2 regions of the Citrobacter werkmanii genome follow, and region 2 is predicted to be linked to the other one. Evidence: predicted binding sites of a transcription regulator. Region 2 holds the regulator's gene; the other holds the start of a gene.
The links. Region 2 encodes Fur, which represses iron uptake genes when iron is present. Its sites were predicted from a motif close to ATAATAATGAGAACNACTATCAA; they were not measured.

Region 1 (4,216 bases), 1.4 Mb from region 2:
AGATACCGTCGACTGTCAGTCACATACCCGCAGTATGATTCAGACAACGCGCGCCGTGCGGGAAGATTTTGCCGTACTGTCCGGTTATGACGAATACTACATTCCTAACCTGCTGGCAGGCGGGGCGGGGATTATTTCAGGGTTGAACAACGTTATGCCGGAACTGTTTGTCAGCGCGCGGGAGGCGTTTAAGCAGGGCGACCTGTCGATGCTTCGCGATATTCAGGACCAGATTGGCACCTATATGTCCATCTACGCCATTGGCGAAGATTTTGTCACCACCATCAAAACCGTGGTATCGCGTAAGTTTGGCTACTGCACCGGCGTGTCACGTAATGCTGGCGGAGAGTTGAATGAGGGGGAATGTCGGACTATTGATGAGGTGTTCGTCGTCAAAGGTTAACTGACTAAGCCGGATGGCGCAGACCATCCGGCAAAAGAGGCTTACTTCACCGTACCACGAAGATCAATTTCCGCCGCCCTGGCTTTGACCTTTTTCGACCAGATGGACGTGATAATCGGTACCAGAATGGAGGTCACAATCACCGAGGTCGCCACCAGAGAGGTTGCCGCTGGCGCCATCGGTTTAAATGCCGGAACCATTTCAGCAATCAGTACCGGCGTGGCAACCGCCGCACCCGCTGAGCTGGAAGCGGCAATCCCCGCCGTTCCATCGCCGCCGCCAATCAGTTTATCGGCGATAATCAATGGGATCCCGGTGATGATAATCACCGCCACGCCCAGCAGAATCCCCAGCACGCCGGTCTGCGCAATCACGCTCAAATCAATGGTGTTACCCAGCGCGAAGGCGAAGAACGGGATCAGCGTCTGCACCGCTTTGCTGAAGAACTCCCGCAGTTCAGGGTCCAGATTACCCAGCGCAAAGCCAATCAGGAATGGTAATACAGCCCCCACAAACACGTGCGGTTCAAACGAAGCAATCCCGGCGGTTCCCAGAATAACCATGGTCATCAGCGGGCCTGATTCCAGAGACATCAGGACAAATGCCCCGGCCTCTTCTTTGGTGCCATACTGTTGCATAATCGAGGCGTACAGCCCACCGTTAGTCATATCCATGGCGGCCACCAGCGCCAACGTGGACAACCCGGCGAAGAACCCGACTTCCACACCGTGTTCCGGCAGAATGCGTGAGGCAATTGCCGCCACCACCCACGCCACCAAAATTTTGGTGATGACCAGCGTGCCGGATTTACGCAGCACGGTGCCGGTTGCACTTAGCTTAATCGACGCGCCCATACAAAAAAACCAGACCGCCAGAATAGGCACCGTACCGGTGATCATACCGTTGGTAAATGAGCCGAAATATTTCCCGGCGCCGGGTGAAAAGGTGTGACATAACGCGCCGAGGAAAAGCGGCACCAGCATCATCCCGCCAGGGATTCTCTCTATCGTTCGTTTGATCTGCATTTCCATCACCTGTAGACATAAAAATGGGGCAATTTTTATGGGCGATTGCATCTTGCTTTTGAGATGCGCCCGTCTTGATGAACAGAAGATAGACATTCAGAGGAATTATAAAAGTGATCCCACCCGCACAATAAAACATTGTTTCAATTTAAATGGATCATCGTTCCCATGTTGATTTTGATCACAAAAAAGCCCCCACAAGCAGCGCTTGCAGGGGCATTATTTAAGCGTAGAACTTATTTTTTAGCGGCGAAACGCGCTGCTGCTTCGTCCCAGTTCACCACGTTCCAGAACTCTTTAATGTAGTCCGGACGACGGTTCTGGAATTTCAGGTAGTAAGCGTGTTCCCAAACGTCCAGACCGACGATAGGGAAGCCAGAAGCGCCAGAAATTGCTTCACCCATCAGCGGGGAATCCTGGTTAGCGGTGGAAACAACAGCCAGTTTGTCACCTTGCAGAACCAGCCACGCCCAGCCGGAGCCGAAACGGGTGGCCGCTGCTTTTTCAAATTCAGCTTTGAAGTTGTCAACAGAGCCGAAGTCACGTTCGATAGCCGCTTTCAGATCGCCCTGCAGCGTAGTGCCGGTTTTCAGGCCTTTCCAGAACAGGCTGTGGTTAGCGTGGCCGCCGGCGTTGTTACGCAGTACGGTTTTCTTGTCCGCTGGCAGTTGATCCAGTTTGGTGATCAGCTCTTCAGCCGACAGGCTGGCGAATTCAGGCAGACTTTCCAGCGCAGCGTTTGCGTTGTTTACGTAAGTCTGGTGGTGTTTGGTATGGTGAATTTCCATCGTCTGCTTATCGAAGTGCGGTTCAAGGGCATCATAAGCGTACGGCAGGGATGGCAGTGTATAACTCATAATCATCTCCAGTGTTGTCGGGCGGCCAGTGTTAACGCCGCGTAAGCAGTTGGGTCATTATAGTTAATTAAATGATATTGAAAATGATTATCAATGCCGTACTTTTTACAAGGTTTTAATCGATCAGTTTATTGTAAAAGATGTGAACCGAATCACCCACTTAACGTGATGATTGCCAACATGCGCAAAATGGCGGCAAGCGTTAAAAGGTTAATACCCTGCGTAATTTTTAAACTCGTCAGGTCGGAGGGGTCATTACCGACGATAAAAAATAACGAGGATTAAGTCATGAGTAACGCGATTACGATGGGTATCTTTTGGCATTTGATAGGCGCAGCCAGTGCAGCTTGTTTCTATGCCCCGTTCAAGCAGGTCAAACATTGGTCATGGGAAACGATGTGGTCGGTAGGCGGGATCGTCTCCTGGCTTATCCTTCCGTGGACTATCAGCGCTATGTTACTTCCCAATTTCTGGGCCTACTTCAGCTCCTTCAGCCTTTCCACACTAGCCCCGGTATTTCTTTTCGGGGCGATGTGGGGGATTGGCAACATTAACTATGGCCTGACCATGCGCTATCTCGGTATGTCGATGGGTATCGGCATTGCGATAGGTATTACGCTGATTGTCGGCACGCTGATGACCCCGATTATCAACGGCAACTTTGATGTGCTGATCAACACCTCCGGCGGACGCATGACGCTGCTTGGCGTGTTGGTCGCACTGATTGGCGTGGGCATTGTTACCCGTGCGGGTCAATTAAAAGAACGCAAAATGGGCATCAAAGCCGAAGAGTTCAACCTGAAAAAAGGGTTGGTTCTGGCGGTCATGTGCGGCATTTTCTCCGCGGGGATGTCATTTGCGATGAACGCCGCGAAACCGATGCACGATGCCGCCGCCGCATTGGGTGTGGACCCGCTGTATGTCGCTCTGCCCAGCTATGTGGTTATCATGGGCGGTGGTGCGCTGGTTAACCTGGGTTTTTGCTTTATTCGTCTGGCAAAAGTGAAGAACTTGTCGATAAAAGCCGACTTCTCGCTGGCAAAACCGCTGATCATCAGCAACGTGCTACTCTCCGCGCTCGGTGGCTTGATGTGGTATCTGCAATTTTTCTTCTACGCCTGGGGTCACGCGCGTATTCCGGCACAGTATGACTATGTAAGCTGGATGCTGCACATGAGTTTCTATGTCCTGTGCGGCGGGATTGTTGGTCTGGTATTGAAAGAGTGGAAAAATGCGGGTCGACGTCCGGTCAGCGTACTGAGTCTTGGCTGCGTGGTAATTATTGTCGCGGCAAACATTGTTGGTCTGGGAATGGCCAGCTAAGCATGCTGGGTACTGAGATGACGCCACTGGCTCGGCGTCATCCCGGTTTCCCGCGTAAACACCACCGAAAAGTAGTTACTGTCCTCAAAGCCACAGCGCATGGAAATCTCACTAATCATTAACCGGCTGTGCTTGAGCAGATACTGAGCATGGCAAACCCGCACCTGGCGGAGATACTGGTTGATGGTCATCCCGGTCTGGCTGCGAAACTGCTGGCGCAAAACGCGTTCGCTGCACTGTTCGCGCTCGCAAAATTTATCCAGTTCGAAAGCATGCTCATGACTCCCGGCTAATGCGGTAATGAGTTTATCCAACAGTGTTTCACTCGACGTTGCCGGGAGCGTATCTGTCGCATAACGATGGCGTTTAAGGAGGGTCACCAGTTGCCCGAACAGCAGTTCCGCCATGTTAAAAGCCTGCGCATCGCGTTGATTGCTTTCATGCTCAAGCTGGCTTATCACCTGCCTGGCCTGAGTCATGCCAACGCTGCCGAGTCGCCAGTGCGGCTGCCGTGGCGTACCGTTAAATCCGGGGATCGCCCCTTCCCAGTCAACATTCAGCGTTAACCGCTCCGGGCAGTAGATGATATTTTGCAAAACTAGGTCATT
Region 2 (4,216 bases):
GCAGTTCAAGCGCCTGAACCGGGGTGTTATAGCGGATCTGCACTCCCAGCTTTTCTGCGCTGCGATAATAGGCATTCACAAGGGCCTTTCCACCGCCCATAAAAAAGGCGTTGGTTCGCGCCACGTGTAAAGCGCCAGAGAGAGGTGGCTGAAAGTTAACGCCGTGCTGGCGCATCCAGTCGCGGCATTGTGAAGAGGTACGGATCACCAGACGCGCCAGCGCTTCGTTGGTATTCCCTTCCGTGACGCGCCACAGATCTTGCCAGAATTCTTCTTCAGGATAGCTGTCCACCAGCACATCCTGCGGCGCATCATGCATACAACGTAAATTACGCGTGTGTTGGGAGTTTCCTCCGCGCCATTCCCGGGGGGCCGCTTCGAGCAGGAGTACCGAAGCTCCTTGCTCCCGGGCGGTCAAGGCAGCACATAACGCGGCATTACCACCACCAATCACCAGAACATCAACCATCGTATACTCCATTACCATTTAACTATTTGTTAAATTTGTAATTGAAATGTATACGCACAGCTGGTGCGGGCGCTATGATGTGGTGCTAAACAGTACTTTAGTTATTGTAAAGAGTAGCGCCAGGCCAGCTTCCTGCTTCCACCAGTTGATGCATAACTTTCGTCAGCACCACACGGGCGGCAAGGCCTGCCGGGGTAAGTTCATCGTCAGAGAGGCTGACCAGAAAGTTAGGGCGGCTAAGTATCGGATTATAGACGCCGATCACTCTTAGAGTTTCTTTATCGAGATGGGAGATCGCCGCACCGGGCTGAAGAGTGGCGCCAATGCCACTGCGTACGGCGCGCATCAGTAACGCCAGACCATCAATTTCAGTAGCGATCTCAATATTTAGCGCGTGTTCCTGGCAGATGGCATCCAGCCTGCCGCGCAGACCATGTCCCGGGCTTGGCATGATCAATGGAATATTTGCCAGTTGGGCTGGAGCAATATTGTCGTCGACAATATCAGCCAATAGGGCATGGGTCCCAATCAAAAACAGCCGTTCTTCAAGAATCGGTCTGGCGCTCCAGCGCAGGATCTTTTCTTTTTGAAACACGACAGCCAGATCAATCTGGCGGGTATTAATCATTCGTTCCAGGTTGCCAGAGAGACTTTCCACCACATGCAGGCGAACATCAGCATAGCTTTCCCGCATGGCGTGAATAAATGGCATGCCGAGAACGGAAGCGGTACTGGGGGCCATACCGACGCTGACGTGTCCGGAAAGTCGGGCCTCGCGCGCGGCGAGGATTGCATCGTCTGCATGCCGGAGCGCCAGCTGCGCCTGGGAGTAAAAAGCCAGTCCGGCGCTGGTGGGCGTCACACCGCGCGAGGTGCGTTGAAGCAGACGAATAGCAAGTTCGCTTTCCAGGCGCGTCATTTGCTGACTGAGTGCCGAAACACCGATATTGAGATCGAGCGCCGCGCTACCCATGCTGCCGGTTTCTACAATACGCACAAAATAGCGTAGTTGACGAAGTTCCATTTCAACTCTCCGAATGGCAATTGATTTTTACATTAAAGCAACATTGACGTAGAAGGAAGAGGGGGATGGTCAAATTTGGCCCATAAAAAAAGCCAACCGGATGGTTGGCTTTTCAGAAATCGTCACATTATTTGCCGTCGTGCGCATGCTCATCTTCGCGGCAATCGCCTTCGGCGCAGTGGCCATAAAGATAGAGGCTATGGTTGGTTAAGCGAATACCATGTTTAGCCGCAATCTCACGCTGACGCGCTTCAATGGAATCATCGCTGAACTCGACCACTTTGCCGCAGTCGAGGCAAATGAGGTGATCGTGGTGATGCTGTTGAGTCAGTTCGAAGACGGATTTACCACCTTCAAAATTGTGGCGGGTCACGATACCGGCATCATCAAACTGGTTCAGCACACGATACACGGTCGCCAGACCAATTTCTTCACCCATATCGATCAGGCGTTTGTATAAGTCTTCCGCACTGACGTGATGGTTATCCGGTTCCTGAAGAACTTCCAGAATTTTTAAACGAGGAAGCGTTACTTTCAGGCCAGCCTTCTTTAATGCGGTATTGTTGTCAGTCATGCGGAATCTGTCCTGTAGCTAAACGATTCACTTCATTAACAGAAGTGACAGAAATTGCACTTGAGAAATTGCGTATCATTATAGAACTGCCATGGTTAAATGAAAACAGCAAGTCTCTGGCATATATTGTTAATCAAAACGTGGTATCGCCGACAAACACACTGTGCAACACCCGATTGGCATCCAGCCATTGTACAGGGTCAGACGGAAAAGTTACAAATTTGTAGCAATTATTTTGATTGGTTTTATCTATTGATGCGGCGCAGATGAGGATCTGCGCCGCGCGAAATCAGGCATTGATGATTTCGTCGAGGTGCAGTTCTTCTGAGATCTGCTTAACCCATTTTTCTACGCGTTCAGCGGTCAGCTCCGGCTGGCGATCTTCATCGATAGCCAGACCGACAAAGTGGTCGTCGTCAGCCAGGCCTTTGGACGCTTCAAAGTGATAACCCGCCGTTGGCCAGTGACCGACGATGGTGGCGCCGCGTGGCTCAATGATGTCGCGAATTGTGCCTAACGCATCGCAGAAATATTCTGCGTAATCTTCCTGGTCGCCGCAGCCGAACAATGCAACCAGTTTGCCGTTAAAATCAATGTCTTCGAGGGTAGGGAAGAAATCGTCCCAGTCACACTGCGCTTCACCGTAGTACCAGGTTGGAATGCCGAGCAGCAGAATGTCATACCCTTCCAGGTCTTCTTTGCTGCTTTTTGCAATGTCATGTACATCGGCAACGTCTTTACCAAGCTGTTTTTGAATCATTTTTGCGATGTTTTCGGTATTACCGGTGTCGCTGCCGAAAAAGATGCCAGTGATTGCCATGAGTAAAATAACCTCTTGAAACTTATTGAAATGGTGGTGGCGCATTGCCCACGGATAAGGGCAATCATAGCAGAACAGTCAGGCATGCGGAAACAGCAAACACGCGGGACTGCACTCTGTGCTACACGATTTATGATTTAGAGCAGAAATTCAGACTATGCCTGACCGCGCAATGCGGTGAGTTGGGTCATCAGCATCTCTTCGATGAGTTCACTGCGACTCATGTTGCGCGCCTCGGCCAGCTCGTTTAACGCGTCAACGGCATCAGCGTTCAGTTTCAGTTCGACACGCTTAAGCCCGCGAACTTTGTCACGTTTAAGCTGATTACGTTTATTTATACGTAACTGTTCATCACGCGAGAGCGGATTAGTTTTGGGTCGTCCCGGGCGACGCTCCTGCGCGAACAGATCTAATGTCGTACGGTCCGTTTGTTCTTTGGCCATGATCTTGGTGACTTCGGGGAAACAATCAGCCAGGCGTCCGCCCGGATGGATAGCGCGCCATAATACATCAGCAGGAGAGGCACGCCAACGCCCACGCGCGTAATCGCGCACGGACGCTGAGTTTTTAATCAGTTAGCCGGTTCGTTCAGATAACGACGGATGGCCCGCAGCACTGCTTCAGGTTTTTCCGCATGTACCCAATGCCCCGCGCCTGCGATAACGTGCGCCCGAGCCTGCGGGAATTGTGCCAGCAGTTGCTCGCGATACGCTTCGGTGACATAAGGGGAGTTACCGCCTGGAATAAACAATGCCGGGTGCTCCCATGCCGGGAGGGTTTGCCAACCGACGATATTGGGATATTGATCCCACAATACGGGAACGTTAAAGCGCCACTCGCCGTCAACAAAGGATTTCAGCAGAAACTGAATAACACCTTCCTCTTGCAGATGCTGGCGCATGACGCTTGCCGCCTGCTGGCGCGAGGACGCTTGTGCCTCGGTTACGGCATTGATTGCCGCAAAAATCTCATCGTGACGGCGCACATGATAGTCAACCGGCGCAATATCAATAGCCACCAGCCGATCAATACGATCAGGGGCCAACGCGGTTAACGCCATGACGGCTTTTCCCCCCATCGAGTGACCAATAAAGATCGCTTTTTCGATCTGTCGATCGTCCAGCGTATCCACCAGGTCTTGCGCCATGGCCGCATAATTCATTTCAGGCGATCGGGGCGAGAGGCCATGATTTCGCATATCAACCTGGATGATATCGTGATCGGCCACCAGGGAGCGTGCCAGGATCCCCAGGTTATCCAGGCTACCAAACAGGCCGTGAACCAGGACGATGGGAGAATTATTGTGCAGGTTTTGCGCAGATTGAGCTC

Region 1: sodA (superoxide dismutase [Mn]) is a predicted target of Fur. The motif match lies at 2,357-2,379, and genes of this name have one in related genera.

The regions. Positions count from the first base shown of each region.
Region 1 is NZ_CP044101.1:363,744-367,959, reverse strand. It holds gene FOB24_RS02465 (dihydrodipicolinate synthase family protein) at 1-403, shown strand, start outside; gene kdgT (2-keto-3-deoxygluconate transporter) at 445-1,428, opposite strand; gene sodA (superoxide dismutase [Mn]) at 1,665-2,285, opposite strand; gene rhaT (L-rhamnose/proton symporter RhaT) at 2,574-3,608, shown strand; gene rhaR (HTH-type transcriptional activator RhaR) at 3,605-4,216, opposite strand, start outside.
Region 2 is NZ_CP044101.1:1,763,454-1,767,669, forward strand. It holds gene tcuA (FAD-dependent tricarballylate dehydrogenase TcuA) at 1-469, opposite strand, end outside; gene tcuR (tricarballylate utilization LysR family transcriptional regulator TcuR) at 567-1,493, opposite strand; gene fur (ferric iron uptake transcriptional regulator) at 1,621-2,067, opposite strand; gene fldA (flavodoxin FldA) at 2,357-2,887, opposite strand; gene ybfE (LexA regulated protein) at 3,043-3,330, opposite strand; gene ybfF (esterase) at 3,459-4,216, opposite strand, start outside.